One region of the Kineococcus haloalkalitolerans genome, then DNA from elsewhere that is predicted to be linked to it. Evidence: riboswitches for the same ligand, from Rfam matches in the RefSeq annotation. Region 1 holds a riboswitch; each other region holds the start of a gene.
The links. A riboswitch is a leader RNA that binds a small molecule or an ion and turns the genes downstream of it on or off. The one in region 1 is predicted to bind S-adenosylmethionine.
Positions count from the first base shown of each region.

Region 1 (7,386 bases):
GCGCCCGGCGCGGAGCTGCTGCTGGGCGCGGACGCCTCCGGCCGCGACCTGCTGGCCCGGCTGGGCCAGGGAGCGGGCACGACGATCGCCACGGCCGTCGTCGTGGTGCTGGCCAGCTACCTCGTGGGGGTGCTGGCCGGTCTGCTGCCGAACCTCACGGCCGGCCCGGTCGAGGTGGCCAACGCGGCCCCGCCCGTCATCGCCGGACTGCTGGTGACCGCGGTGACGGGGCCCTCGGCGACCGGCGCCGCGATCGCGGTGCTGCTGGTGAGCTGGGCCCCGCTGGCCTCGCACACCTCGGCGCTGGTGGCCGAGGCGGTGGCGCAGCCGCACGTGCGGGTCCTGCCCGTCCTCGGGGTGGGGCGGGTGCGGCTGCTGCTGGTGCACGTGCTGCCGATGGTGGCCGGGCCGGTGCTGCGCAACGCGTTCCTGCGCCTGCCGGGGGTGGCGCTGGCCCTGGCGGGGCTGGGCTTCCTCGGCCTGGGCCCGCAGCCGCCGACGCCGGACTGGGGCCTGGTGCTGGCGGAGGGCCTGCCCTACGTGGAGCGCGCGCCGTGGGTGGTGCTGGCGCCGGCGCTCTCGCTGGTCGCGCTGTCGGTGCTCGCGGTCAGCGCGTCGGCGCTGGCCCCCTCGCCCGCCGGCCTCCGGCGCGCCCGGGGTGCGCGGGCGCAGCGGGCCGCCGGGTGAGGACCGCGAGGCCCGCCGCCGACAGCAGCGGCAGGACGGCCAGCAGCAGCCACGGCAGCGCCGCGCCCGGTTCCAGGAGGGCGCCCACGGCCGTCGAGCCGAGCAGCACGGCGAGCCCCCCGGCGGAGGCCAGCACCCCGTAGTGGGCCCCGACGTGCCGCTCCCGGGCCAGCGGGGGGACGAGGTCGCGCACCAGGGGGCCGGCCACGGCGGAGCCGAGGTGCAGGACGACGACGAACGCCACGGCCGGGGCGAGCGCCGGCAGGGCACCCGCAGGCAGGGCCGTGGCGGCGGCCACGAGCGCGAACGCCACCGCGGTGACCGAGAAGCCCAGCGGGAGGGCGGTGGCCGGGCCGCGGCGCCGTGCCCAGCGGGCCAGCGGCACCTGCGCGGTGACGGTCACCGCCGCGGCGACCACGAACATCGCCCCCAGCGCGGCCGTGGAGCCGGTGGCCCGCTCCAGCTCCACCGGCAGGGCCAGGTACATCTGGTTGTAGGCCAGCAGCGACGTCGAGCACAGCGCCGTGAAGACGAGGAAGCGGCGGTTGCGCAGCACCGCCCCCCACCCGTGCAGCACGCCCGCCGGCGCGGGACCGCCCGGCTGCGCGCGCGGGCCCCAGCGGGCGTTCGCCACGAGGACGACGACGAAGACGCCCGCGGCCACCAGGCAGGTGGTGGTGAAGCTGACGGCCAGCAGCAGCGCGCCGAGCACCGGCCCCACGGACGAGCCGACCTTCTCCACGACGGCGTCGAGGGCGAACAGCTCCGCGCGGGTGGTGGTGCCCGCGTCCTCCAGCCGACGGCCCTCGTGGGCCAGGCCCGTCTCCACGGCCGGGGAGAACAGGGCGGCGGCGAACCCGGTGAGGACGGTCCCGACGAGCACCCACGGCAGCGACCCCGCCACCCCGAGCACGCAGAACCCGGCGACCCGCACCGCGCACCCGGTCAGGAGCACGGGGCGGACGCCGAAGCGGTCGGTGAGCGCACCGCCCACGAAGAACAGGCCCTGCTGGCTGAAGGTCCGCACGCCCAGGACGACGCCGACGAGCCACCCGGCCATCGCCAGGTCGTCGGCCAGGTGCACCGCGAGGAAGGGGACGACGAGGTAGAAGCCGACGTTGAACGCGAACTGGCTCAGCAGCAGCGTCCGCACCGGGGCCGGCAACCTCCACCAGGGCGTGCGCGGGGTGCGCGGGCGGTCGCGGAGGCGGAGCACGTGCCCGGACGCTAGCCGCTCCGCCCGGTCACCCGCTCCGTCCGGTCAGCCGCGCCGCCCGCGTCCCCAGCGCCAGCCGGGCGCGCGCGGCGCCGGCGGTGCGGCGCAGCGCCACCGGCCAGCCGCGCACCCCGGGCGCGCGGCCGTAGGGCGGGCGGGCGAGCTCCGGCCACAGCAGCCGGGTCGCCGCCGGCGGCAGCTCGCGCCGCCGGCGGTGCTCCAGCGGCAGCTGCAGCATCGCGGTGAAAGCGGCCCGGGAGTTGACGGCGATCGCGCTGAGGGTGAAGGGCGCGGCCCCGTACAGCTGGGGGCCGGCCCAGCAGCCCACGCGCATCTCGAGGTAGGCCAGGTCGAGGAGGTCGTGCACGTCGCGGTGCGGCACCTCCTTGAGCCAGCGGGCCAGGGCGTCCTCGTGCCGCTCGTCGGGGGGCAGCCGCACCAGCCGCAGCAGCTCGTCGGGCCGCGGGGCCGCGGGCACGTCGGTGCCGCGCCAGTAGGGCGCGCCGCCGACCTCGCCGGCGAAACCGGTCACCCACGCCCGGTCGAGGGGCAGGGCGCGGGCGGCGAGGTCGAAGTCGCGGGCCTTGCCCTCGTGGGCGTCGTACCCGACGCGCTCGAGGTAGCGGCGGGCGTCGGCCTCGGGGACCGGCGGGAGCGGCAGCACGCGCAGGTCCAAGTGGTGGCGCCGGGCGACCTCGCGGGCGAAGGAGACGTCGGTGCGCCGGTCGTCCTCGTAGCCGAAGGTGACGAACGTCGTGCGGTCGAGGACGGGGCGGGCGGCGGCGGCGACGAGGCGGCTGTCGCGGCCGGCGGTGAGCGGCAGCAGCAGCTCGTGCCGGGCCGCCAGCGACACGAGGAGGTGGCGGACGGCACCGGCGACGACCTCGACGCGCTCGGCGGTCGCGGCGGCCGAGCTCACCGGTTCCAGCGGCGCGGTGGGCCAGTGCCGCACCGGCTCGAAGGAGGCGAGGTCGAGGTAGTGGTTGGGCAGGAGGCGCTGCACGCCCTCGGCGCTGGTGACCCCGGCGGGGTGGTACCCGCTGCGGCGCAGCGTGCGGCGCTCCCAGCGCCTGGCCAGCTCGGGGTCGCCCCAGCGCAGCACCGTGGTCGTGGAGGCGACGGCGCGCTCGGCCAGGGAGTGCACCACGGCCAGCGACCCGGCGGGGTCCAGGTGCAGGCGGGCCCGCCCGCGCAGCAGCAGGCACGCCCACCGCCCCGCCCAGCGGTAGAGGTGGTCCTCCACGGCGCCGGGGTCGGCGCCCGTCCCGCCGGGGCCCGTGACCGCCTCGACGGGCAGCGAGGCCCGCTCGTGCAGCAGGGCACCGTCCTCGGCGACGACCCACCCGAGCAGCCAACCGGCGGTCCTCCCGTCGCCCTCGAGGAGCGGGACGACCGGCAGGGACGGGTGGGACGCCAGCGTCCACCCGTGCGCCGTGCGCTCGCCCCACCCCTGCGGGTGGGCCCGGGGCCCCTGCGCCAGCACGAACTGGTCGTGGAAGCTCACACGCGCAACGTAACACCGCCGTAACACGGCGGTGAGGACGTGCACCGAGCGGTCGACCGGCGTTCACCCCAGCCGGCGGGAGCGCTTCACCTCGTACATGCGCTCGTCGGCGCGCGAGAGCGCCTCGTCGACGTCGGCGCCGGCGGCCGCGAGGACCCACCCCACGCTCACGCCGACGCCGTGGGCGCGGGCCAGCGGGCCGGCCGCGGCGACCCGGGCGGCGCGCGCGGCGGCGTCGGCGGGGTCGCACCCGGTGCCGCGCAGGAGGAGGACGAACTCGTCGCCGCCGGTGCGGGCGACGACGTCGCCGTCGCGGACGGCGGAGCGCAGCCGGGCGGCGACCTCGACGAGGACGGCGTCGCCGACGGCGTGCCCGTGCTCGTCGTTGACGCGCTTGAAACCGTCGAGGTCGGCGCACACGACGCCGCAGCCCTCGCCGCCGGGCTCGAGGGCCGCAGCGGCCTGCTCGAACAGCGCGCGCCGGTTCAGCAGCCCGGTGAGGGGGTCGGTGCTCGCCAGCTGGCGCAGCATCTCCTCGGCGCGGCGCTGCTCGGTGACGTCGACGCCCACGCACGCGAGGCGGTCGGGCACCCCGTCCTCGTCGAGCAGCACCGTGTTGTGCCAGCGGATGCGGTGCCGGCCGCCGCGACGGTCCAGCCACTCCCCCTCGGCGACGCTGGAGGACCCGTGGGCCACGCCAAGGGCGACGCCCTGCCGGGCCAGGTCGCGGTCCTCCGGCACGACCACCAGGTCGAACATCTCCTCGCCGAGCACTTCCTCGGCCGCGTACCCGGTCAGTTCCTCGCAGGCGCGGTTGAACAGGGTGAAGCGGCCGTGGACGTCCAGCACGCACACCAGGGCCGCGGTGCTGTCGAGCACGGCGCGGGAGGTCTCGCGGTCCAGGGCGCTCGGCGACGACGCGCGGGCTCGACGGGACGGCCCGGCGCCGGGCCGCCGCGGCGTCAGGCTCACCAGCGGGGACCGCTCACCGCGCTCCGGCACGCTGGGATCGTCCACGTCTGCCCGATCGGAGGTCCGGCCCGGCACCTTGAGGCCGGGCGGCCGGGAGGACCCGGACGGCGCAGCGCGGGCGGGGACCGTCAGGACGGCCCGGGCAGGGTCGCCACGAGCGGGTGGTCACCGGCCACCGGGCCGTGCGCCGCCGCCCCGCCCGGGGAGCCGACCCGGTCGAAGAACTCGACGTTGGCGGCGGTGAACGCCGACCACTGCTCCGGGACGTCGTCGGAGTGGTAGATGGCCTCGACGGGGCACACGGGCTCGCAGGCCCCGCAGTCCACGCACTCGTCGGGGTGGATGTACAGCGACCGCTCGCCCTCGTAGATGCAGTCGACGGGGCACTCCTCGACGCACGCCTTGTCCTTGACGTCCACGCACGGCTGGGCGACGACGTAGGTCACGCGGGGGTGCTCCTCTGCAGCTCGGGGACGGGGGTGCTCCGGGAACGCCGGTGGCGGCGCACCGCGCTGGTCACGGCCAGTCCGCCGGCGAGGAGGACGAGCGCGTAGACGGCGAACCGCGCGCCGTCCGGCGCGGCGACGGCGTCGGTGCGCAGGAGGGTGCGGGAGTTCGTGAGGACGATGACGGTGCCGACGGCGGCACCCAGCACCTGCGGGGGTGCGAACCGGACCAGCCAGGCGGCGATCGGCGCGGCCACCAGCCCCCCGGCGAGCAGCGCGAGGACCCACGACCAGGCGATGCCCTGCGCCCCGAGGCCCAGCAGGAAACCCGCGCTGGCCGCGACGGCCACGAGGAACTCGCTGGCGTCGACGGACCCGATCACCTTGCGCGGTTCCAGCCGGCCCGAGGCGAGCAGGGCCGGGGTGCCGACCGGGCCCCAGCCGCCGCCGCCCGTCGCGTCCACGAAACCCGCGAACAGCCCGAGCGGCGCCAGGAACCTGCGCCGCAGCGGGCGGTGCAGGGACCGCACGTCCAGGGTGGTCACTGAGAACCGCACGAGGACGTACACGCCCAGCCCCAGCAGCAGCACGCTGACGAGGGGGGCGGCGACGTCCGCCGGCAACGACGACAGCAGCGTGGCACCGACGAGAGCGCCTGCGGCGCCTGGGATCCCGACCCGCCGGACGACGCGCCAGTCCACGTTCCCGAACCGGTGGTGCGCCGCGCCGGAGGCCAGCGTGGTGCCGATCTCGGCCAGGTGCACCGTCGCCGACGCCAGGGCCGGGCTGGTGCCGACGAGGAGCAGCAGCGTCGTCGAGGTGACGCCGTAGGCCATGCCGAGCGAACCGTCGACCAGCTGGGCCAGCAGGCCCACGACGGCGAGGAGCACGAGTCTGCGCACGAGGGGTTCCCGTTCGTCCCGGTGGACCCGCAGGTCCGCGCTTGCCGGGCACCGTGCGGCGACCGACCAGGTCCTCACCCGGAGCACCCCGCCGCGGAGGAGGGTTGCCGACCAGCGAGCCGGGGCTTGGCGCTGGCACTCGTGACCTGCCGACCACGCTAGGGCGCCGGGCCCGGACCGTCAACACCCGCCACCGGCCGGAACTCCTCGCGGACCGCACGGAGAACCCGCCGGAGAACCCGCGGAACTCCCCGACGGGCTTGACGGGAGTTCCGCGTGCCCTACGGTGGGGACGTGGTCCAGCCGCTGACCGTGCGCCTCGTCTCGCGCCGGTACGTCGACCTCATGCGCGTGCACAGCAACTACGCCTGCCGCCGCACCACCTCCCCCACCCCTCCCCGTCACCGCTAGGGGCGCTCCTCACGGAGGGCCCGCACCCCCGTGAGGACCGATGACACCCGACCCCTCGCTCACGACGTCCGGCGCACCCGCCGCGCCGCCGGCCCGCCCCGCGCGCACCCGCAGCAACGGCCAGTGGGCCGTGGACGGTCGGGCACCGCTCAACCACAACGAGGAGGTCAAGGCCGCCGGGCCGGGCCTCGACGTCCGCGAGCGGATCGAGCGCGTGTACGCCCGGGAGGGTTTCTCCTCCATCGACCCCGACGACCTCAACGGCCGGTTCCGCTGGTGGGGCCTGTACACCCAGCGCCGGCCCGGCATCGACGGCGGCCGCACCGCGCAGCTGTCGAACGAGGAGCTGTCCGACGAGTTCTTCATGCTGCGCGTGCGGATCGACGGCGGGGCGCTGACGACGCAGCAGCTGCGGGTCGTCGGGGAGCTGTCCACGCGCTTCGGCCGCGACTCCGCCGACATCACCGACCGGCAGAACGTCCAGCTGCACTGGGTGCGGGTCGAGGACGTTCCGCAGGTGTGGCGGGAGCTGGAGGCCGTGGGCCTGCGCACCACCGAGGCGTGCGGCGACACCCCGCGCGTCGTGCTCGGCAGCCCCGTGGCCGGGATCGCCCGCGAGGAGGTCGTCGACCCGACACCGGTCGTGGCGGAGATCGTCGGGCGTTTCGTCGGCGACCCGGAACTGGCGAACCTGCCGCGCAAGTTCAAGACCGCCGTCACCGGCCACCCCAGCCAGGACGTCGTCCACGAGATCAACGACGTGTCGTTCGTCGGCGTCGTCCACCCCGAGCTCGGGCCGGGTTTCGACGTGTGGGTCGGCGGCGGGCTCTCGACCAGCGCCCACCTCGCCCAGCGCCTGGGCGCGTTCGTCACCGCGGACGAGGCGCCCGACGTGTGGCACGGGGTCGTGCGGGTGTTCCGCGACCACGGCTACCGCCGGCTGCGGAACAAGGCCCGCCTGAAGTACCTCGTCGCCGACTGGGGCGCCGCGCGCTTCCGCGAGGTGCTGGAGACGGAGTACCTGGGCCGGCGGCTGACCGACGGCCCGGCGCCGCCGCCGCCGCGCGGTCCCGGTGACCACGTCGGCGTGCACGAGCAGAAGGACGGCCGCCGCTACGTGGGCCTGGCCCCCACCGTGGGCCGGGTCAGCGGCACGGTGCTGCGCGCCCTGGCCGACGCCGCCGAGGCCGCCGGGTCGGGCCGCGTGCGGCTGACCCCGCACCAGAAGGTCGTCGTCCTGGACGTCGA
Region 1 covers NZ_JBJLSH010000040.1:33,698-41,083, reverse strand. Annotated here, with positions in the region: gene ACRYMY_RS15295 (ABC transporter permease subunit) at 1-687, shown strand, start outside; gene ACRYMY_RS15290 (MFS transporter) at 608-1,903, opposite strand; gene ACRYMY_RS15285 (asparagine synthetase B family protein) at 1,932-3,407, opposite strand; gene ACRYMY_RS15280 (GGDEF domain-containing protein) at 3,471-4,424, opposite strand; gene fdxA (ferredoxin) at 4,508-4,825, opposite strand; gene ACRYMY_RS15270 (sulfite exporter TauE/SafE family protein) at 4,822-5,727, opposite strand; SAM riboswitch class IV at 5,760-5,874, opposite strand; gene ACRYMY_RS15265 (nitrite/sulfite reductase) at 6,179-7,386, shown strand, end outside.

Region 2 (7,386 bases), on a different contig from region 1:
GTGCCAGCCCTCCCCCTCGGCGTGCACGCCGAGGTGGGTGTGCGCCTCGACGAAGCCCGGCAGCACCCAGCAGCCGGTGGCGTCCAGCACCGGAACCCCGGCGGGCACGGCGACGTCGGGGCCGACGGCCGCGACGACACCGCCGCGCACGAGCACGGTGACCGGCTCGCGCTCGCCCGCCCACCCGGGCGTCATCCGCAGGACGCTGCCGCCGACGACGGCCAGGTCGCGCCCGCGCGGGGTGGTGCGCGGGGCGCCCGGCGCGGCGGGAGGCGGGGCGGGCGGGACGGGGACGGTCACCGGGCCAGCCAACCAGCGGCCCGGTGACCCGACCACCGCGCGCACGTCAGCCGGCGCGGCCGCCCGCGCCGACCGCCGGGGCGCGCCCGTCGCGCCCGTGGTGCCCCTCGTGCCCGTCCAGCTCGGCGCGCACGGTGCGGGCGGCGGCCACCAGCGCGCGCAGCGCCGGCTCGACCTCCGCGTAGCCGCGGGTCTTCAGCCCGCAGTCCGGGTTGACCCACACCTGGCGCGCGGGCACGGCGGCCACCGCCAGCCGCAGCAGGTCGGCGACCTCCTCCTCGCCCGGCACGCGCGGGGAGTGGATGTCGTACACGCCGGGGCCGATGCCGCGGGCGAAGCCCTGCCGGGCCAGGTCGGGCACGACCTCCATGCGCGAGCGAGCGGCCTCGATGCTCGTGACGTCGGCGTCCAGTCCGTCGATGGCGTCGATGACCTCGCCGAACTCCGAGTAGCACAGGTGGGTGTGCACCTGGGTGGCGTCGCCCGCCCCGGCGGTGGCCAGCCGGAACGAGCCCACCGACCACTCCAGGTAGGCGCCCTGGTCGGCCTCGCGCAGCGGCAGCAGCTCGCGCAGCGCCGGCTCGTCGACCTGCACGACCCGGGTGCCGGCAGCCTCCAGGTCGCCGACCTCGTCGCGCAGCGCCAGCGCCACCTGCCGGGCGGTCTCGCCCAGCGGCTGGTCGTCGCGCACGAACGACCACGCCAGGATCGTCACCGGGCCGGTGAGCATCCCCTTGACGGGCCTCGCGGTGCGCGACTGCGCGTGCTGGGCCCAGCGGACGGTGATCGGCTCGGGGCGGACCACGTCGCCGAAGAGGATCGGCGGGCGCACGCAGCGCGAGCCGTACGACTGCACCCACCCGTTGCGGGTGACGGCGAACCCGTCCAGGTGCTCGGCGAAGTACTGGACCATGTCGTTGCGCTCGGGCTCGCCGTGCACGAGGACGTCGAAGCCGAGGTCCTCCTGCAGGGCCACGACGCGGTCGACCTCGGCGCGCAGGAACTCCTCGTACGACTCGGTGGCCAGTTCCCCGCGCGCGTGGGCGGCGCGCGCGGCGCGGATCTCGCGGGTCTGCGGGAACGAGCCGATGCTCGTGGTGGGCAGCAGCGGCAGGCCCAGGACCTCCTCCTGCGCGGAGCGGCGCACCGCGTAGTCGCTGCGGCGGAACGCCTCCGGGGTGAGGGCGGCCAGGCGCTCGCGGACCTCGGGGCGCACCACGCCGGGGGCGCCGGCCCGGTCGGCGCGCACGCGGGCGCTCGCGGCGAGCGCGTCGGCGACCGCCGTCTCGTCGCGCAGCGCCCGGCCCAGGACGACGACCTCGGCGACCTTCTGGTCGGCGAAGGCCAGCCAGCTGCGCAGCCGCTCGTCCAGCTGCGGCTCGTCGGCCACGTCGTGCGGGACGTGCAGCAGGGACGTCGACGTGCCCGCCGCGACGTGCGCGGCGGCCGGTTCCAGCGCGCGCAGCGACGCCAGGGCGCGCGGCAGGTCCCCCGCCCACACGTTGCGCCCGTCGACGACCCCGCCCACGACGAGCGTGCCGCGCAGCGCCTCGCGCAGCCCCGCACCGGCCTCCCCGTCGACCTCCGGCAGCCGGCCGCGCACGAGGTCGAGGCCGACTCCCTCCACGCCGGTGCGGGCCAGCGGTTCCAGCAGCTCCCCCAGGTCCCCGTAGGGGGCGGCCACCAGCAGCTGCGGGCGCTGCGGCAGCGCGGTCAGCCGCTCGTAGGTGCGGCGCACCAGCCCCGGCAGGTCCGCCACGCCGGCGGTGGCGGAGTCGCTGACGAGGGCGGGCTCGTCCAGCTGCACCCACGTCGCGCCGGCGGCCGCGTGGGCGGCGAGCAGGTCGGCGTAGGCGCCCAGCAGGTCGTCCATGCGGTCCAGGGGCCGGAACCCGGCGGGCGCGCCGTCGGCGGGCTTGGACAGCAGCAGGAACGTCAGCGGCCCGACGAGGACGGGCCGGGTGAGGAAACCGTCGGCCAGCGCCTCGGAGAACTCGCGCACGCTGCTGTCGTCGGCGAAGCGGAACTCCGTGCCCGGACCGATCTCGGGGACGAGGTAGTGGTAGTTCGTGTCGAACCACTTCGTCATCTCCAGCGGCGCGTCCGCCCCGCGCCCGCGGGCGATGGTGGAGCGCCCGGCGACGTCCACGCGCCCGTCGGGGCCGACGACGTCGGCGAAGCGCGGCGGGACGGCGCCGACGGCGACGGCCGCGTCGAGGACGTGGTCGTAGCTGGAGGCCGCCGAGGGGATGGACGCGTCGTGGGCGTGCAGGCCCAGGGCGTTCAGGCGGCGCAGCGTGCGCGCGCGCACGGCGGCCAGGGCCTCCTCCGTGGCGGCGACGTCGGCGCGCCCGGCCCACAGGGCCTCCAGCGCCTTCTTCGCCTCGCGGCGCGGGCCGGTGCGGGGGTAGCCGAGGACGGTGGCGTCCCAGCCGGTCCCGGTGCGGTCGGTGGGGTGGTCGGTGGTGCTCATGCGGTGCCTCCAGCCGGCTGCGCGGCGGGTTCGGGGAGGGGTGCCTCCGGGGAGCTGCCGGCCTGCGGCCGTCCGGCCGCCGGCGGGACCGTCGGGGTCCGCGTGTCGAGGTGGGCGCCCTCGAGCAGGTCCAGCGCGTGGTCGTGGGAGTTGAAGGTGTAGACGTGCACGCCGGGCGCGCCGGCGTCGAGGAGCTCGCGGACCAGCCGCGCCCCCCAGGCGGTGCCGGCGCGGCGGCGGGCGGTCTCCCCGGACTCCTGCGCCGCCTCCAGGACGGCGAGCAGCTCGCGGGGCACGGGCACGCCGGTCAGCTGCTGCAGGCGCAGCAGCCGGGCCGGGTCGGTGGTGGGCACGACGCCCGGCAGCACCGGGATCGTGATCCCGGCGGCGCGGGCGCGGGCCAGGTGGTCGGCGTACTCGCTCGCGCGGTAGCAGACCTGCGCGACCGCGAAGTGGGCGCCGGCGTCCTGCTTGGCGCGCAGCGCCGCCAGGTCGTCCGGCCCGCCGGAGGGGAAGGCCGCCACGGCGATGCTCAGCGGCTGCTCGTCCACGGGCCGGGCGCCGCCGCGCTGGGCGAGGTGGCGCCGGTCGGCCACCTGCAGCAGCTCCACGAGGTCGCAGGCGCGGTGGACGCCGTCGGGGTGCGGGCGCCAGTCCTCCTGCCCGGTCGGCGGGTCCCCGCGCAGGGCGAGGACGTCGCGGACCCCGGCGTCGAAGAACGCCGTGGCCAGCTCGACGACCTCGCGCCGGGAGGCGCCCACGCAGGTCAGGTGCGCCAGGACGGGCACCGGGGTGCTGGCCAGCACGTGCCGCACGAGGTCGGCGCTGGGCCCGCGGGTGGCGCCGGAGGCCCCGTAGGTGACGGAGAAGAAGTCCGGCAGGACGGCGGACAGCTCGGCCACGGTGCGGTGCACGGCGTCCACGCCCGCCGCCGAGCGCGGCGGGTACAGCTCGAAGCTGACCGTGGGCCGGTCCGTCCCCCGCAGGCGCGGGGCGAGGCTCACCGCGGGGCCCGGGCGCCGGTGCGGGCGGGGGTGGCGGGGATGGCGTGGGTGCGTGACATCGACATCGGAACTCCATCGGCCTGGCGTTAGCACCCTCGCCCGGGCTCGGGGGGTTGCTGCGGCGTCACGGAGCCAGGACTCTCGACCGCTCTGGATGGGCTGCGTCGATGCTAGGGGCACGGGGCCCCCGCTTCAACACCCTTCGTGTCGGCCGCGCGCTGGGCGTGCCTGATCGCCCGAGCGGGTGAGGTGCGGACCGCCGCCCCGGCGGGTCTTCCGGAAGCCCTCTCGGCGCGTTCTGTGGTCAGGAGTCTCGACGTCGAGCTACCGTCGGCGCCCTCACAGCCGGGGCTCGGGGTCCCGGCGCTGACGAGGAGGTCACCGTGAGCACGACCGACCACGGCCGGTCCGGGCCGGCCGGCGAACCGCCCGGCGGGTCCGGGCCCCTGGGCGGGCGCACGCCCTACCAGGAGGTCCAGGACTCCCCCGAGTTCGCCGCGCTGCGACGGCGCTTCCGCCGCGTCGTCTTCCCCCTGACCGCGCTCTTCCTGTTCTGGTACCTGCTGTACGTGCTGCTCGCCGACTACGCGCACGGCTTCATGAGCACGCGCCTGGGCGACAGCAACATCACGATCGGGCTGCTGCTGGGGCTGAGCCAGTTCGTCATGACGTTCGCCATCACCACCGTGTACGTGCGCTGGGCGAACAAGAAGTTCGACCCGGCGGCCGAGGAGCTGCGCGAGCGGATCGAGGGGGTCCGGTGAGCACCTTCGCGACGGGCCTGCCCACCGCGGCGGCCGCGGGCACGGACATCGGCAACCCCTGGGTCAACATCGCCATCTTCGGCGCGTTCGTCGCCGTGACGCTGACCGTGGTGCTGCGGGCCAGCAAGAACAACCGCACGGCCGCCGACTTCTACGCCGGCGGGCGCGCCTTCACCGGCCGGCAGAACGGCGTCGCCATCGCCGGCGACTACCTGTCGGCCGCCAGCTTCCTGGGCATCGCCGGCGCCATCGCCCTGTACGGCTACGACGGGTTCCTGTACTCGATCGGGTTCCTCGTCGCCTGGCTGGTGGCGCTGCTGCTGGTCGCCGAGCTGCTGCGCAACACCGGCCGCTTCACGATGGCCGACGTCCTCAGCTTCCGGCTGCGCGAGCGGCCCGTGCGCACGGCCGCGGCGATCTCGACGCTGGCCGTGTCGTTCTTCTACCTGCTGGCGCAGATGGCCGGCGCGGGCGGGCTGGTCTCGCTGCTGCTGGGCATCGACTCGCGCGCCGGGCAGAACGTCGTCATCGCCGTCGTCGGCACGCTGATGATCCTGTACGTGCTCGTCGGCGGGATGAAGGGCACCACCTGGGTGCAGATCATCAAGGCGTGCCTGCTGGTCACCGGCGCCGGGATCATGACGGTGTGGGTGCTGAGCCGGTACGGCTTCAACCTGTCCGACCTGCTCGGGGCGGCCGTGGCCGCGCCCGGCTCGGCCGGCGAGGCGCTCATCGGGCCGGGCGCGCAGTACGGCGCCAGCGAGGTCTCGAAGCTGAACTTCCTGTCGCTGTCGCTGGCGCTGGTGTTCGGCACCGCGGGCCTGCCGCACGTCCTCATGCGCTTCTACACGGTGCCCTCCTCCAAGGAGGCCCGCCGCAGCGTCGTGTGGGCCATCTGGATCATCGGCATCTTCTACCTGTTCACACTCGTCATCGGCTACGGCGCCGGCGCGATCGTGGGCGCCGAGGTCATCCGGGCGGCGCCCGGCGGCGTCAACTCGGCGGCACCGCTGCTGGCGTTCGAGCTGGGCGGCACGATCCTGCTGGGCATCATCGCGGCCGTCGCGTTCGCCACGATCCTCGCCGTCGTCGCCGGTCTGGCGATCACCGCGAGCGCCTCCTTCGCGCACGACATCTACGCCAGCGTGCTGAAGAAGGGGCAGGTCGACCCGGACGGGGAGGTGCGGGTGGCGCGGCTGACGGTCGTCGTCATCGGTGCCGTCGCCATCGTCGGCGGCATCTTCGCGCAGGGGCAGAACGTGGCGTTCCTCGTGGCGCTGGCCTTCGCGGTCGCGGCGAGCGCGAACCTGCCGACGATCATCTACTCGCTGTTCTGGAAGGGCTTCACCACCCGCGGGGCGATGTGGAGCATCTACGGCGGGCTGATCTCCTGCCTGGTGCTCATCGCGTTCTCCCCCGTCGTCTCCGGCAAGGTCGACCCCAACACCGGCGCGAGCCTGTCGGTCATCCGGGACACCTCGGTCGACTTCTCGTGGTTCCCGCTGGAGAACCCGGGCCTGGTGACGATCCCGCTGGCCTTCTTCCTGGGCTGGCTGGGTTCCGTGCTCGGCAAGGAGCGCGGCAACGAGAAGCGCGCCGCCGAGATGGAGGTGCGCTCCCTCACCGGCGCCGGGGCGGAGAAGGCCGTCCAGCACTGACGCCGTCGCCGGCCCCGTCGCGGGGCGGGGCCGGCCGGTCAGCGGGGCGGGTGCCGTCGGGCACCCGCCCCGCTGCCGTCCCCGCGCCCGTCCGCGCGCCGGCGCCCGGGCGCCTGCGCTGCCCCAGGACGAGGGTGCGGGTCAGCGCCCAGCGGCGGGCCACCAGCTCGACGAGGACGCCCACGGCCAGCCCGGCCAGGACGCCCAGCAGCAGGTGCAGCGGTACCGACTCCACGCCCAGGCGCTCCAGGACGACGCGCGCGGCCGAGGTCCCGAACACGTGCGTGGTGTAGATCGTGAAGGAGAAGGCGCCCAGGGCCACCAGCGGGCGCACCCGCCACGGCACGAGCAGCAGCGCCAGGCAGGCGCTGAGGCCGACCGCCGCCCCCACCGGGTCGCGCCGCGAGGGCACCGGGTCCACGACACCGAGCAGCCCCAGCAGCACCCACGCCGCCAGGGCGAGGGCGACCAGCACGACGCCGGCGCGCAGGGCGAGCGGAGCGGTGGTCAGGGAGAAGCGCTGCGCGGCCAGGCCGGTGAGGAAGAACGGCAGCAGGAACAGGGCGCTGCGCAGCCCCAGCGGGTCCACGCCGAACGGCACGAGCACGTCGGCGGCGACGGCCGCCACCACGAGCGCGGCCACGACCGCCGGGCGGGCCAGGCGCCCCGCGACGTCGAGGACGCCGACCAGCACGAAGATCCAGAAGACGGCCTCGAGGAACCAGAAGTGCGCCACCGGCAGGACGTGCCACAGGTACCAGGGCGTCCCCGCACCGCTGTTGGCGGCACCGGCCGCGAAGAGGGCCTCGCGGAACAGCGCGAACGCCGTGCCGACGACGAGCATCGGCACGAGCAGGCGCCGGGCCTTGCCGCGCACGAAGCGCCCCAGCCCCTGGCGCACGGGCCGGTACGCGTAGACCACCCCGGACAGGAACGTGAACAGCGGCATCCGCAGGTGGTCGAAGGCCGAGACCGCGCGCGACCACGGGTCGTCGGCGGCCAGCTGCAAGCCGTCGGCGGGGGTGCCGCCGCGCACGTGGTAGGCCACCAGCAGGACGCAGGCCAGGCCCCGCAGCGTCTCCACGCGCGCGTCGCGCCCGCGGGCGGGCGCGGGCCGGCCGGCCGCGGCGAGGGGGGTGGTCGGCACGAGGTGCTCCTCGGAGGTGGCGGGCGGGACGCTCGCCGTC
Region 2 covers NZ_JBJLSH010000025.1:5,063-12,448, forward strand. Annotated here, with positions in the region: gene ACRYMY_RS11305 (amidohydrolase family protein) at 1-195, opposite strand, end outside; gene metE (5-methyltetrahydropteroyltriglutamate--homocysteine S-methyltransferase) at 347-2,773, opposite strand; gene ACRYMY_RS11315 (methylenetetrahydrofolate reductase) at 2,770-3,777, opposite strand; SAM riboswitch class I at 3,847-3,938, opposite strand; gene ACRYMY_RS11320 (DUF485 domain-containing protein) at 4,161-4,541, shown strand; gene ACRYMY_RS11325 (solute symporter family protein) at 4,538-6,199, shown strand; gene ACRYMY_RS11330 (acyltransferase family protein) at 6,162-7,346, opposite strand.
Region 2: it holds a riboswitch for S-adenosylmethionine, as region 1 does, so the genes downstream of both, ACRYMY_RS11315 (methylenetetrahydrofolate reductase) here and ACRYMY_RS15270 (sulfite exporter TauE/SafE family protein) in region 1, are expected to answer to the same signal.

Region 3 (7,386 bases), on a different contig from region 1:
GTCCGGTGAGCGGTGCGGCGGGGGGTGACGGCCGGGACGAGCCCCGGCCGGCGCGGCCGTGGTGGCGCACGCGGCTGACCGCGCGCGACGTGCGCGACGGGCTGTGGTCGCTGGTGCCCACGGCGTTCGCGCTGGGGGTCAGCGCCGCGCTGGTGCCGGGGGTCCACGTCGCCTCCCCGCTGTGGCTGCTGGCGGCCGCCGCGGTCCTGGGCGTGGGCGACTTCCTGGTGCGCCCCGTCCTGGGCCCGCTGGTGGCCGTCGCCGGTCCGCTGGTCACCGTGCTGCTGGGCGTGGCCGTGCAGCTGCTGCTGCTGCACACGGCCCTGACCGTCGTGCCCGGCCTGGAGCTGACCTCGATCGGCGCCCTGTGGCAGGTGTACCTGTGGACCGGGCTCGTCGGCGTGGCCTCGCGCTGGGTCGTCGGCGCCGGTGACAGCCGGTGGGTGGCGCGCGAGCTGCTGCGCCGCCACCCGCACCGCTCCGCGGACGAGCTGCCGCCGGGCCTGCTCGTCGTGCAGGTCGACGGGCTGTCGCTGCCGCTGCTGCGCTTCTGCCTGCAGGCGGGGACCACGCCGACCCTGGCGCGCTGGCTGCGCACCGGCAGCCACCGCGCGGCCGGCTGGCGCGCCCAGCTGCCGTCGACGACACCGGCCGCGCAGGCGGGGTTCCTGCACGGCACGACCGAGGAGGTGCCCGCCTTCCGCTGGTGGGACCCGCACCTGCGCCGCGTCCTGGTCGCCAACCGCCCGGCCGACGCGGCCATCCTGGAGGAGCGCGCCCGCGCCGCGGGCCGGGCCGCGGGGCGCGCGGGCCTGCTGGCCGCCGACGGCGCCAGCGTCGGCAACGTCTTCTCCGGCGACGCCCCGCACGCCCACCTGGTCGTCTCGACCTCGCGCGCCGGCGGGTCGGGGCGGCCCTACCTGCGCTACGTCCTGCGGCCGTTCGTGCTGCTGCGCAGCGTCCTGCTGACCGTCGGCGAGGTCGTCAAGGAGCTGTACCAGGGCTGGCAGCAGCGGGTGCGCCGCGTGGAGCCGCGCATCCCGCGCCGCGGCTGGTACGTGCTGCTGCGGGCCCTGACGAACGCCGTGCTGCGCGACCTGAACATCGCCCTCGTCGCCGAGCACCTGGCCCAGGGCCGCCCCGTCGTGTTCGTCGACTTCCTCGACTACGACGAGGTCGCCCACCACGCCGGGGTGGCGCGCGCGGAGTCGCTGGACGCCCTCGCCGGCGTCGACCGGGCCCTCGGCACGCTGGCCGAGGTCGCCGCGGCCGCTCCGCGCGACTACCGCGTCGTCGTGCTCTCCGACCACGGCCAGGCGCAGGGCGCCACCTTCGAGCAGGTGAGCGGCCGCCGCGTGCAGGACGTGGTGGCCGACCTGCTGCACGCGCGCCCGGAGACGGCGTCCTCGACGGTGAGCACCGCGACGGGGGCGGAGGTGCGCGGGCGCGTGGACGTCCTCGTGCGCGACTTCGCCCCCAGCGGCACCGCGCAGCGGGCGGGCGCGCGCCAGGAGCCGTCCTCGCGCGGCGCCGACGAGGTCGTCGTCGTCACCGCGGGCTGCACGGCTCTGCTGAGCGTGCCGGACGCCCCGGGCGGGCGGATGGACCTGGCCGCCCTCGGCGCCCGCTGGCCCGCCCTGGTGCCCGGCCTGCTCGCCACGCCCGGCGTCGGGTTCGTCGTGGGCCGCCGCGCCGGCGTCCCCGTCGCCCTGGGCCCGCGCGGCGAGCACGACCTGCTCTCGGGCGCGGTGCGCGGCAGCGACCCGCTGGCGGCCGTGGGCCCGCGCGCGGCCGGGGAGCTGGCCCGCGTCATGGGCTTCGCGACGGCCCCGGCGCTGCTCGTGCACTCCACCGTGGACGCCGTGACGGGGGAGGTGCACGCCTTCGAGGAGCAGGTCGCCTCGCACGGCGGGCTGGGCGGCTGGCAGAACGACGCCGTGCTCGTGCACCCGGCGGACTGGCCGCTGGACGAGGACCTGCTGGACCGCGGCGTGCCGGGCGAGGAGCAGCTGGTCGGGGCCGCCGCCGTGCACGAGCAGCTCGTGCGCTGGATGCGGCGGGCCGGCGTGCCGGTGGCCCCGGCGCCCGGGGAGCGGGGCAGCGTCGTCGCGGGGGAGGGGGAGCGCGCGTGAGCGGGCAGCTGCGGTGGCTGGGCCACTCGACCGTCGTCGTCGACGTGGAGGGGGTGCGGGTGGTCACCGACCCGGTGCTGCGCGCGGGCCTGGCGCACCTGCGCCGCCGCCAGCCCGTCCCGGCCGCCGACCACTCCGCCCGCGCCCACGTCGCCGTCGTCTCGCACCTGCACCACGACCACTGCGACATCGCCTCGCTGCGCGCGCTGGACGCCGACTGGGTCGTCGCCCCGCCGGGGGCCGCGCGCTGGCTGAGGCACCGGCTGCGCCCGGTCGGCAGCCGCGTCGTGGAGGCGGGCGCCGGCCAGACCGTCCACCTGCCCGTGCGCGCCTACGACGGCTCGCGCCGCGAGGTGGCCGTCACCGCGCTGCCCGCCCACCACGACGGCGGCCGCACCCTGGCCCGGCTGACCGGCGCGCCCCGCGACGCGGCCGCCGTCGGCCACCTGCTGGAGGTCCCGCGCGCCGACGGGGTGCCCGTGACGGTGTGGGCGCTGGGGGACACCGGCCCCTTCCCCGGCCTGGAGGACGCCGTCCTGGCGCAGCTGCGCGCGCGCCGCCCCGGGGACGGGCGCGCCGGCGCGGACGGCGGGACGGCCCGCGGACCGGACGTGGCGCTCGTGCCCGTCGGCGGTTGGGGCCACACCCTGGGCGAGCACCACCTCGACCCGCGCCAGGCCGCGCGGGTGGTGGCCCGCGTGCGCCCGGCGCTCGCGGTGCCGGTGCACTGGGGCACGCTGGCGCCGCTCGCGCTGGGACGCACGATGGGCGACCGCTGGTGGGCGCCGGGCCGGCACTTCGCCGACCGCCTGGCCCGCCGCTCGGACGTGCGGGCCGTGGTGCTGCGCCCGGGGCAGGTCCTGCCGTTCGACCGCGCCCGCGCGACGCCCCCGCCCGCCGCGAGCTGACCCCCCCCCGCGGCGACACGCGGACGGGTCCCCCCGATCCGCGCGTGCGCCGGGCCCTTCGCGGGTACCGTCGCAGGGACACCCGCTGACACCGGGTCCCGACGGGAACGGGGGAGTCATGGCCCAGGCGTTCACCTTCCTCACGGCGCTGCTCGACCACGAGCAGCGGGCGCTCGTGGTCAGCACCGACGACGGCCGCGTGCTGTCGCGGCTGGCGCTGAGCGACCCGCCCGCGCACGGCTACTACGAGCCGGGGCAGCTCGACGACGCGCTGGCCGACCTGGGCCTGCGCGCGGTCGGCTGCTGGCTGCGCGACGGCGACGGCGGGGCCGTCGCCGACGTCCGGCCGCTGGGCGAGCCGATGCCCGACCCGCGTCCGGTCTGAGACCGGCCGGCCCCTCGCGAGCTCCGCGCGGCGTCCCGCGCGGCGTCCTGCGTGGAGGCCCCGGGCACCCCGTGAGGCTGCCCGGGGCACCCTGGTTTGACACGGCCCCCACCTCGGCCTTTGATGGTGCAACCATCCAGAGCGGCCGAGAGACCTGGCTCGACGACGCCGCAGCAACCTCCGGGCCCTCGGGCCCGGGCACGGTGCTCACGCCAGGACCGATGGAGGAGCCGAGTTGCCCCCTGGTCCCGCGACCGCGCACGAGACCGCGCGCCAGCGCGCTCCCCGCACCGCCGCCACGACCCCAGCGAGCGCGGCGACCACCGCGCGCGCCGACGCCCTGCAGGCCGCCGACGTGGTCCTGCGCGGTGTCGGGCGCTCCTTCGTCAACGCCCGCGGCACCCACCGCGTGCTGGCCGACGTCGACCTCGTCGTCGAGGCCGGGTCCACCGTCGCCCTGCTCGGCGCCTCCGGCAGCGGCAAGTCCACGCTGCTGCGCCTGGTCGCCGGTCTGGACCTGCCCACCGCGGGAGAGGTCGCGGTCGGCGGTGAGCCGGTGCGCGACGTCAGCGACCGCTGCGCCGTCGTCTTCCAGGAGCCGCGCCTGCTGCCCTGGCGCGACCTGGCCGGCAACGTCGCCCTCGGCCTGCCGCGCGGCACCCCGCGCGCCGAGGGCCGCGAGCGGGTCGCCCACCAGCTCGGGACCGTCGGCCTGGCCGACTTCGCCGGGCACCGCCCGCGCCGCGTCTCCGGCGGCATGGCCCAGCGCGCGGCGCTGGCGCGCGCCCTGGTGCGCCGCCCCGGCGTGCTGCTGCTCGACGAGCCGTTCGCGGCGCTGGACGCGCTGACCCGGCTGAAGATGCAGGACCTCCTCGACGACGTCCAGCGCGGCACGGGCGCCACCACCCTGTTCGTCACCCACGACGTCGACGAGGCGCTGCACCTGGCCGACCGCGTCCTCGTGCTCGGCACCCCCGAGGGCGCCGAGGGCGCCCGCGTGGTGCGCGACCTGCGCGTGGCGGCGCCCCGTCCCCGCGACCGCGGCGACGCCGAGCTGGCCGCCCACCGCGTGGAGCTCCTGGAGCTCCTCGGCGTGCCCCGGCACGCCTGACCCGCCGCCCCTCACCACCCCCCACCGCCGGTCCGTCCCGGACCGCCGCTCGTCCCTGCCTGGAGGAACCCCCGTGCTGCGCACCCCCCGCCCCCTCGCCCGCCGCACCGCCCTCGGCCTCGCCCTCGGCGGCGTCGCCCTCGGTGCCGCCGCCTGCGTGCAGGGCGAGGACAGCACCGGCGCCGTCGCCACCGGGGGCGCCGGGTCCGGCTCGGGTTCCGGTGGCGGCGACACCGTCCGCCTGGACTACGCCCTGTACAACCCGCTGAGCCTGGTCGTCCGTCAGCAGCGCATCCTCGAGGACGCCGGCCTGACGGTCGTGTGGGAGCAGTCGCTGGGCAGCAACCGCGCCAACGAGTTCCTGCGCAACGACAACCTCGACGTGGCCTCCACGGCGGGCTCGGCGGTCCTGCAGGCCCGCGCGAACGGCTCGCCCGTGCAGACGATCGCGGTGTACTCCCAGCCGGAGTGGACGGCGCTGGTCGTCGGCGAGGGCTCCACCGTCACCGACGTGGCCGGTCTGCGCGGGGCCCGGATCGCCGCCACCACCGGCACGGACCCGTACTTCTTCCTCCAGCAGGCGCTGGCGGAGGCCGGCCTGTCGGGCGCCGACGTGGAGATCGTCAACCTGCAGCACCCGGACGGGCGCGCGGCCCTGGAGCGCGGCGACGTGGACGCGTGGGCGGGCCTGGACCCGAACATGGCGGCCTCGGAGCTGACGGCGGGCTCGCGCCTGCTGTACCGCAACGTGGACTTCAACACCTACGGGATGCTCAACGCGCGCGAGCAGTTCATCGAGGAGTCCCCGGAGCTGGCGCAGCAGGTCGTCGACGCGTACGCGCAGGCGCGCTCGTGGGCGCTGGAGAACCCGGCCGACCTGCAGGCCCTGTACGCCGCCGAGGCGCAGCAGGAGGACGAGGTCGCCGCGCTGGTGCTGGAGCGCACCGGCTTCGTCGACCTGGTGCCGGGCGACGCGCAGGCGCAGGTGCTGGAGGCGATCATCCCGCTGATGGTCGAGACCGGTGACGTGCGCTCGGAGGAGGAGGCCCGCACCGCGCTGGAGGGCCTGTTCGCCCCGCAGTTCGCGCAGGCGGCGTCCTCGTGAGCGCGTTGAGCGGGACGCAGGCGCCGCCGCGGGAGCCCGCGGCGGAGGGTGCGCGGCGCCGGGTGCCCGCGGCCGGGTGGGCCCTCGGGCTCGTCGTGCCGGTCCTGCTGGTGGCGGCCTGGCAGCTCAGCTCGACGCTGGGTGTGTTCAGCCGCTACCAGATGCCGCCGCCGCTGGACGTGCTGCGCGCGGCGGGGGAGATGTGGTCCACCGGGGCGTTGCAGGCCAACGTGGCGATCAGCGTGCAGCGCGTCCTGCAGGGCTTCGCCGTCGGCGCTTCGCTCGGGGTGGTGCTGGGCGGGCTGACGGGCCTGTCGAACCTGGCGGACCGGATGCTGTCGCCGATGTTCGGGGCGCTGCGGGCGGTGCCGTCGCTGGCGTGGGTGCCGCTGCTGGGGCTGTGGATCGGGCTGGGGGAGACCCCGAAGATCGTCCTCGTCGCCATCGGTGCGTTCTTCCCCGTCTTCACGACCGTCTACTCCGCGCTGAGCCACCTGGACCCCTCGCTGGTGGAGGTGGGCCGCGCCTACGGGCGCCGCGGCGTGCGGCTGTTCACCGAGATCCTGCTGCCGGCGACGGCCCCCTCGCTGCTGTCCGGGTTGCGGCTGGGCCTGGCGCAGAGCTGGCTGTTCCTGGTGGCCGCCGAGATCATCAGCTCCTCGGTCGGGCTGGGGTTCCAGCTGACCAACGGGCAGTTCATCGGCCGCACCGACCAGATGCTGCTGGCGATCGTGCTGCTGGCCGTGCTGGGCAAGCTCAGCGACGTCGTCCTCGGGCTGGTCGAGGCCCGGGTCAAGGCCCGCCGCGGCTGACCCGTCCCCGCACCGCGACGGCGGCCGACCCCGAGGGGCCGGCCGCCGTCGCGCGTCTCACGCCGTCGCCGCGACCGGTGCCGGGGCCGGGGAGCGCTCGCCCGCCGGGCCGGGCAGGACGACCGTCACCGGTGCGGGCCGCCGCTCGACGAGGTGGCGGACGTAGGCGGCGGAGGTGACGAACGCGGGGAACTCCTCGCCCAGCACCGCCTCCTCGACGAGCGCGCGGGCCCGTTCCAGCCGCTCGGCGGCGCCGGGCACGCCCGCCAGCTCGCCCCGGGCCCGGCCGAACTCCTCGTCCAGCACGCGCTGCACGAGCCGGGGGACGACCGCGCGCCCGTCCTCCAGCACCGTGCCGTGCCGCAGCCACGTCCACACCTGCGAGCGGGAGATCTCCACGGTCGCCGCGTCCTCCATGAGCCCGTCGACGGCCACGGCTCCGGCACCGCCGAGCCACGCCTGCAGGTAGTGCAGGCACACCCGCAGGTCCGCGCGCAGCCCTTCCTCGGTGGCCCCGCCGGGCACGCCGGACAGGTCCAGCAGGTCGTCGGCGTCGACGTGGACGTCCTCGCGCAGCCGGTGCCGCTGGTCGTCGGCGCCGCCCAGGACGGCGTCGAACGCGGCGCGCGCGGTGCTCACGAGGGCGGGGTGCGCGACCCAGGAGCCGTCGAACCCGTCGCGCGCCTCGCGGTCCTTGTCGGCGCGCACCGCGGCCAGCGCCCGCTCCGTGGCCGCCGGGTCCTTCTTGGAGGGCACGGCCGCGGCCATCCCGCCGATCGCCACCGCCCCCCGGCGGTGGCAGGTGCGCACCAGCAGTCCGGTGTAGGCCCGCATGAACGGCACCGTCATGGTCAGCCGGGAGCGGTCCGGCAGCGCGGCCGCCGGGTCGGTGCGCCGGTTCTTCACGACGCTGAACAGGTAGTCCCAGCGCCC
Region 3 covers NZ_JBJLSH010000070.1:3,016-10,401, forward strand. Annotated here, with positions in the region: gene ACRYMY_RS18650 (alkaline phosphatase family protein) at 6-2,132, shown strand; gene ACRYMY_RS18655 (MBL fold metallo-hydrolase) at 2,129-3,040, shown strand; gene ACRYMY_RS18660 (hypothetical protein) at 3,159-3,425, shown strand; SAM riboswitch class I at 3,555-3,653, shown strand; gene ACRYMY_RS18665 (ABC transporter ATP-binding protein) at 3,781-4,536, shown strand; gene ACRYMY_RS18670 (aliphatic sulfonate ABC transporter substrate-binding protein) at 4,613-5,641, shown strand; gene ACRYMY_RS18675 (ABC transporter permease) at 5,638-6,453, shown strand; gene aceB (malate synthase A) at 6,511-7,386, opposite strand, start outside.
Region 3: it holds a riboswitch for S-adenosylmethionine, as region 1 does, so the genes downstream of both, ACRYMY_RS18665 (ABC transporter ATP-binding protein) here and ACRYMY_RS15270 (sulfite exporter TauE/SafE family protein) in region 1, are expected to answer to the same signal.

Region 4 (7,386 bases), on a different contig from region 1:
GGGGGACGGTCGTCCTCCCGGGCCAGGAGACCACCCGCGGCGCGGACCGGCGCGCGCTGGAGGGCGCTGCGCGGTGGCGCCGTCGTCGCCGGCCGCCTCAGAAGTCGAAGAGGTTCTCCCGCAGCCCCCCGCGCCCGAACGACGTGCGCAGCAGCCCGCGCCGGCGCAGGACGGGCACGAGGTCGTCGAGGAAGCGGTGCACGGTCACCGGGTGCAGGTCCCCCGACAGCAGGAACCCGTCGTTGTCCGCGTCCTCGCCGAACTCCTCCACGAGGTCGGCGAACTCCTGGGCCGTGCCGACCAGCCCGGAGCGGTCGGCGAGCCGGCCCTTGCGGGCCTTGCGGGCCAGCAGCTCGCGCAGGGGCGCGTCGGGGTCGGCGCCCGCGCGCAGGCCGGCGATGGTGCCGCGCGAGACGTGGTCGGCGAAGACGTCGTCGCGCAGGGGCTCGTCCAGCGGCAGCGCCGTCAGGTCGGTCTCCAGGTCGCTGGACCAGGCCAGCGCCACCGCGCGCAGGACGTCCTCGCCGGGCGTCCGCGAGGCGGCGACGACGCGGTCGGCCTCCTCGGCGCTGGCGACCAGCTCCGGTTTCACGACGAACAGGACCCGCACGTCGCCGGCCTCGCGCCCGGCCTCGGCGGCCGCGGCCAGCACGCGGGCGCGGTAGGCGCGCACGCTCGCCACGTCCAGGGGGGCGAGCGCCAGCTGCACGTCCGAGCGGGAGCCCGCGAACGCCAGCCCGCGCGGCGAGCCGCCCGGGGAGACGACGACGGGCTCGCCCAGCGACTCGAACGGCAGCGCGTTGAGGGGGCCGTCGAGGCGGAAGTGCTCCCCGCGGTGCTCCAGGGCGCGGATGCGGCCGCCGTCGGCGAAGCGGCCCGTGGCGGCGTCGGCGACGAGGGCGCCGTCGTCCCAGCTGCGCCACAGCTCGCGGACCACGTCGACCCACTCGGTCGCGCGGTCGTACGCGACGCCGTGCGGGACGGGCTGCAGGCCGACGTGGCGGGCCGAGCCGGAGTCGGTGACCAGGTTGATCCCGAACCGGCCCGCGGACAGGTGCTGCAGGGTGGCGGCCTGCCGGGCCGCCAGGTACGGCGGGGTGATGCCCGCGTTGACCGTCGGCACGACGCCGATGTGCCGGGTCGCGGCGAACAGGTACGGCGCCAGCAGCAGCGGGTCGTGCTTGGGCCCGCCGTAGGCGGCGCGCACCCGCAGGTCCAGCGTGCGCGGGTCGCCCAGCGAGACGGCGTCCTCGCACACGACGAGGTCCAGCCCGGCCTGCTCCAGCTCCTGCACGGCCCGCACGTACAGGTCCGGCCGCGTCCAGTCGTCGCCCCAGCCGTGGTGGGGGTGGCCCCAGCCCTGGGGGCCGAAGCCGCGGGAGAAGAACCAGCCGAGGTGCTGCAGCCGCGCCATCAGAGGACCCCCGCCGCCACGAGGGCGGGCACCGCGGCGCCCACCGGCCTCGGCGCCGCTGCCTCGGCCACCGCGTCGCGCACGGCGTCCAGGGCCAGGCGCAGGTCGGCCAGCAGGTCCTCCGGTTCCTCCAGCCCGATCGACAGGCGCAGCAGGCCCGGCCAGATGCCCGCGGCCGCGCGCTCGGCCGGGCTGCGGTGCGCGTGCGAGGTCGAGGCCGGGTGCAGCACGAGGGAGCGCACGTCCCCGAGGTGCGACATGCGGGTGAACAGCCGCACGGCGTCGACGAAGGCGCGGGCACCGTCCTCCCCGCCGGCCACCGTCACCGAGAACACCGACCCGGCGCCGCGCGGCAGGTACCGCTGCGCGAGCGCGTGCGAGGGGCTGGAGGCCAGTCCGGCGTGGTCGACGGCGACGACCTCCGGCTGCTGCTCCAGCCAGCGCGCCAGGGTCAGCGCGGTGGCGACGTGCCGGGACACCCGCAGCGACAGCGTCTCCAGGCCCTGCTGCAGCAGGAACGCGTTGACGGGCGAGAGCGTCGGCCCGAGCCGGGCGGCGACGACCTGGCGCGCGTGCTCGGCGTAGGCGCGCGGGCCGTACCGGTCGGTCCAGCTGGGCCCGGACGAGCGGTCGACCAGGTGCGGGTAGCGCCCGCCGGCCGCCCAGTCGAAGCCCTCCCCCACCACGACGACGCCGCCGAGGGCGGCGCCGTGCCCGGCGAGGAACTTGCTGGCCGAGTGGACGACGACGTCCGCGCCGTGCTCCAGCGGGCGCAGCAGGTACGGGGTGGCCAGGGTGTTGTCGACGACGACGGGCACGCCGCGCTCGTGGGCCAGGTCGGCCACCGCCCGCAGGTCGGGCACGTCGTTCTTGGGGTTGGGGATCGACTCCAGGAACACCGCGCGCGTCGTGGGCCGCAGCAGCCGGCGCCACGCGTCGAGGTCGGTGCCGCCGTCGGCGCCGGTGGGCACGAAGTCCACCGCGACGCCCATCCGCGCGAAGTTCTCGCGGAACAGCCCGCGCGAGCCCTCGTAGACGCTGGCCGCGGACAGCAGGTGGTCGCCGGCGCCGAGCAGGCCCAGCAGGGCGACGGTCACGGCGGCCTGGCCGCTGCCGACGAGCAGCGCGTCGCGCCCGCCCTCCAGGCGGGCGACCCGCCGCTCGACGGCGGTCAGGGTCGGGTTGGCCAGGCGCGAGTAGACGTAGCCGTCGTCGTCGCCGGCGAAGCGGGCGCGGGCGTCCTCGAAGTCGCGGAAGACGAAACCGGCGGTCAGGTGCACGGGCGGGATCCGGGCGCCGTGGACGTCGTCCGGTTCGGCGCCGGCGTGGACCTGCTCGGTGGCGAAGCCCCACGGGCGCGCGGGGTCGACGGGGGTGGTGGGCACGAGGGACCTCTCGGGGGTGCGCAGCGGGACGGGACGGGGGCCTGGTCAGGCCCGACAGGTCCCGCCGGCCGTGCGCACGAGGTCGACGTGCCGCCGCCGCGTCAGGGGCGCGCCGGTGGTCGGGGTCGTGGTGCTCTCCACGGTGTCCTCCATCGGTCTTGGCGGAAGCACCGGTCCCCGGGGGGCGGTTGCTGCGGCGTCGTCGAGCCAAGTCTCTCGGCCGCTCTGGATGGGTGCGTCCAGGAGACGACGCCGCGCGAGGGCTTGTCAACCGCTTCACGCGGACTCACCCGGACGCGCGGGACGGACTGTTTCCACCTGCTCAACGGTTGCCATCGCGGAAAACATCTGCGATGGTTGCCGACATGGAAAGCATCGACCGCACCCCCGACGCCGCCGAGGCCCGCGCTGCCCTGGCCGACGTCCAGCAGGCCCAGCGCGCCGTGCGCGACACCCCGTGGCCCACCTGGATCTACCCCGTCAACGCGCTGCTGCTCGGCGCGCTGGCGTCGACCGCCCTGCTCCAGGAGGACCGCAACCTCGTCTTCACCGCCGTCTGCTTCACGATCGTGGGGGTCAACACGACCGCCGGGTACCGGATGGGCACCCCGTGGACCCTGCCCACCAGCCGGCTGTTCATCGCCCTCGTCGCCGCGTCCGGCCTCTGCGCCCTGGCCGCCCTCCTCGTCGCCGAGGTCACCACCGCCGCCTGGCCCGTCCTCGCCCTCGCCGTCGCGGCCACCGTCGGCTACCTCGCCGCGGGCGTGGTGCACCGCCGCTCCACCGGCAGCCCCCGGCGGACCGCGTGAGCCCGGCGCTGGACCCGGTCATCCACCCGGCGCACCGCCTGCGCATCTGCGCCCTGCTCGCGGCCGGCACCACCCTGGAGCTGTCCGTGGTCAAGGAGCACCTCGACCTCAGCCCGTCGGCGCTGAGCAAGCAGGTCGCCGCCCTCGTCGAGGCCGGCTACGTCAGCCAGGGCCGCCACGGCGGCGACTCCCGGCGGGTGTGGCTGTCGCTGACCCGCCGGGGGCAGCGGGCCTACCGCGACCACGTCGCCGCGCTGCAGGAGATCGTCGCCGCGAGCGCGGTGGACGTCCCCGCCGAACCCCGCTGACCCGGGCGGCCCGGGCGCGGCGTCAGAGGGTCGCGCCCAGCTCCGCCAGGCGCTCGCGGGCCGCCGCGAGCTCCGCGTCGCTGCGCTCGGCGTGCACGGCCAGGTCCGGCACGCGGTGGGCCAGCGTGATGCTGGTCTGCACCACCTCCACGTCCATCCCGAACGCCTCGCCCAGGATGATCCGCAGGACGGGCACGCCGTGGTCCCACGTCTCGGTGGGCGTGCCCGCGTCGTAGACGGCGCCGCGGCTGCTGACCACCACGGCCTTGCGACCCGCCAGCGGCTGCGTGCCGGCACCCGTCAGCAGGCCCGGCACGTGGACGTTGTCCAGCCACACCTTCAGCGTCGAGGGGACCGTGTAGTTGTACAGCGGCGCCCCCACCAGCAGGACGTCCGCGGCCAGCAGCTCGTCGACGATCGTGCGCTGCAGCGCCTCGGCGTCCGCGGGCACCTGCGCGCCCGGCCGGCGGTCCGCCGGCGTCCAGTGCAGCTCGGAGTCCGCCAGGTGCGGCAGCGGGTCGCGGTGCAGGTCCCGGTACGTCGTCGTGAACCCCTCGCCGCGCGCCGCCCAGGCGCGCGCGAACTCGGCGGTCAGCGCCCGCGAGCGCGAGGAGGTCAGGTCGGCGGAGGAGTCGAGGTGCAGCAGGTGCGGCATGCGCGCACGCTACCGACCGCCCCCGGCCCCTCCGCCGGGGAGCTCAGCCCGCCGCTCAGCCCGCCGTGGACGGGTCGGCGTAGCGCAGGACCGCGCCGATGCCGCCGTCCATGACCGGGCGCTCGGCGACCAGCTCGATCTCGGCGTCCGTGGCGGCGAGCGCCCGCAGCAGCGCGGCGTCGGCGCGCACCTCCAGCGGGTCGCTGACGCCCATCGCCCGCAGGTCCTCGTCCGTGGTGGCGACCTGCGTGGGGTCGTCGCCGATCCACAGCCGCAGGTCGGACGTGGGGTCGTCGCGCAGCAGCAGGGTGCGCACCTGGCCGCGGCTCAGCGCCCCGACGACCGCGCGCATCCCCTCCACGGCCCGGCCCGCGCCACCGGCGCCGTCCGGGCCCTGCCCGGTGCGGGTGCGACCGATCTCCTGCTCGAACTCGTCGACGAGGGCGTCGCGCCGGCGTCGGCGCACCACCTCCAGCGCCTCGGCGACCGCGGCGGCGAACGCGTCCTCCTTCGCGCCCGCGTGGCGGCTGCCGCCCGGGACGTCGGCCAGCAGCTCCAGCACCGGCTTGGCCGCCTTGTCCCGCAGCGCCGCCGCGGCCTTGACGTCCCCGGTCAGCAGGACGACCTCCGGGTGCTCGGTGCGCACGAGGTCGGCCAGCGCGTCGGCGACGGCGCCGGCGTTGGCGTCCCAGCTGTCCTCCACGCGGCGCTGGTAGCGCAGCGCCGACCAGCCCCCGCCGGGGATCTTGTGCAGGACGTCGTGCCCGCCCTCGACCGTCCGCTTCTCCCCGCCGCGCGGGCTGTCGGAGCGGCTGACGGTGATGTCGGCGCCGGCCCGGTCCAGCTCGACGAGCACGTAGCGCACGTCGTCGGCCAGCGAGCGCACCAGCGGCATGAGGTGCGCGACCCGGCCGGTGGTGGCCTCGTCGCGCAGCGGCGGGTCGGGCAGCAGGACGTCCAGCTCCACCCCCTGCGCGGAGGCGACCAGCGCGCGCCCCACGCGCCCGCCGACCTCGACCGGCTCGCCGGCGACCTCGTCGAGGGCCTCCAGCGCGGCGGACGGGGCGCCCTGGGCGCTCAGCTCGTCGCGCGCGTCGCGCCAGCGCAGGTCGATCTCGTGGGCGCCGGTCTCGTTGTTGCGCGACACGTCGGCGTAGACGGCGACGTGGGGTCCGGGGTCGACGGCGACGGGCTTGAGCCAGTCCAGCTTCACGGTGGTGCCTCCCTCGCGAGATCACGGTGGGTCACCAGGGACGTACCCCGGCGCGAGGGGGGTCATGCCTCGGCGTCGGGGCAGCACCTGGTCCTCCGATCGTTCACCGCGGGCCGACGTAGCGCCAGGTCCGGCCGTGTCGCGGGTCGCGCGCGCGCTGGAACAGGGAGTCCTCGCGCAGCACCGCGCGCTCACCGCCGCGGCGGTGGTGCGCCTCGAACGCGACGGTGCCCTCGTCGTCGAAGGGGCCGCCGCCCGTGGTGCCCAGGACGAGCAGGCGCAGCCAGCGCACGTCGTCGTCCAGCTCCAGGTCCTCCGGGCGGGTGGCCGGGTCCCACGTGGCGAGCAGGTACGCCGCGTCGCGCAGCACGAACGCCGTGTACCGCGAGCGCATCAGCGCCTCCGCCGTGGGGGCGGGCTCGCCGGCGTGCCAGCGGCCGCAGCAGGCGGGGTACACCTCCCCCGAGGAGCACGGGCAGGGACCGGTCGGCGCGTCGAGCACCCGCCCATCCTCGCCGGGCTGCCCGCCGGCTCACCCCGCGGGCGGGGGCGCGGTGCTGCGGCGCACCACCAGCCGCGGCGGCACCAGCCGCGTGGACGACGGGCGCGCCGGGTCGGCCGTGCGGGCCAGCAGCAGCTCCCCGGCCAGGGCGCCCACCGTGCGGGCGGCGTTGTCCACGCTGGTCAGCGACACCGCCCGCAACCGGGCCAGCGAAGTGTCGTCGTAGCCGGCGACCGACACGTCCCCGGGCACGGACAGCCCGGCCGCGTCGGCGGCCGCGAGCACCCCCACGGCGGACAGGTCGTTGGCGGCCAGGACGGCGGTGGGCCGCTCGGCGCGCGCGAGCAGCTCGCGCCCGGCGCGGTAGCCGGCCTCCTCGGTCATGTCGGCCTCCACGACGTCGGCGCGCGCGCCGGCCGCGCGCACCCGGGCGGTGAAGGCGTCGCGGCGCAGCCGGCCGACGGCCCCGGAGCCGGCGACGTGCCCGAGGTGGCGGTGACCCAGCGCCAGCAGATGGTCTACGACGGCGGCCACCCCGGCCTCCCCGTCGTCGGCGACGAGGTCGGCGGGGGCGGTGACCACCTCGCGGGTACCGGCCAGGACCGTCGGCACGTCGGCGGCGACCTCGTCGACGGCGGCCGGGTCCGACGGCGTGCCGACGACGACGAGACCGTCCACGCGCAGCAGCGCCAGGGTGCGGGCGGCGTCCGGCTCGCGGTGGCTGTCGGCGAGGACGGGCCGCAGGTCGGCGGCGGCGAGCACGGGGCGCAGGCCGTCGAGGAGGTCGACGAACCACGGGTTGCGCAGGTCGTCGACGACGAGGCCGACGGTGCGGGTGCGGCGCTCGGCGAGGCTGCGGGCGGCCGGGTCGGGGCGGTAGCCGAGGTCCTCGACGGCGCGCAGGACGGCGCGTCGGCGCTCCTCGCTGACGCGCGGCGAGCCCTGCAGGACGAGCGAGACGAGCGACTTGGACACCCCGGCGCGAGCTGCCACGCTGCGGATCGTCGGACGGCCCACCCGCTCACCTCCTCCCCGTCGTCCGCGGCACCGGCTTGACACCGGTGCCTCCCGGGTCGGACCGTACCTCCGTTGGACCGGTC
Region 4 covers NZ_JBJLSH010000003.1:29,278-36,663, reverse strand. Annotated here, with positions in the region: gene ACRYMY_RS02135 (LLM class flavin-dependent oxidoreductase) at 98-1,414, opposite strand; gene ACRYMY_RS02130 (O-acetylhomoserine aminocarboxypropyltransferase/cysteine synthase family protein) at 1,414-2,799, opposite strand; gene ACRYMY_RS02125 (putative leader peptide) at 2,845-2,940, opposite strand; SAM riboswitch class I at 2,946-3,035, opposite strand; gene ACRYMY_RS02120 (hypothetical protein) at 3,165-3,608, shown strand; gene ACRYMY_RS02115 (MarR family winged helix-turn-helix transcriptional regulator) at 3,605-3,916, shown strand; gene ACRYMY_RS02110 (FMN-dependent NADH-azoreductase) at 3,939-4,571, opposite strand; gene ACRYMY_RS02105 (baeRF2 domain-containing protein) at 4,627-5,784, opposite strand; gene ACRYMY_RS02100 (YchJ family protein) at 5,888-6,286, opposite strand; gene ACRYMY_RS02095 (LacI family DNA-binding transcriptional regulator) at 6,317-7,279, opposite strand.
Region 4: it holds a riboswitch for S-adenosylmethionine, as region 1 does, so the genes downstream of both, ACRYMY_RS02125 (putative leader peptide) here and ACRYMY_RS15270 (sulfite exporter TauE/SafE family protein) in region 1, are expected to answer to the same signal.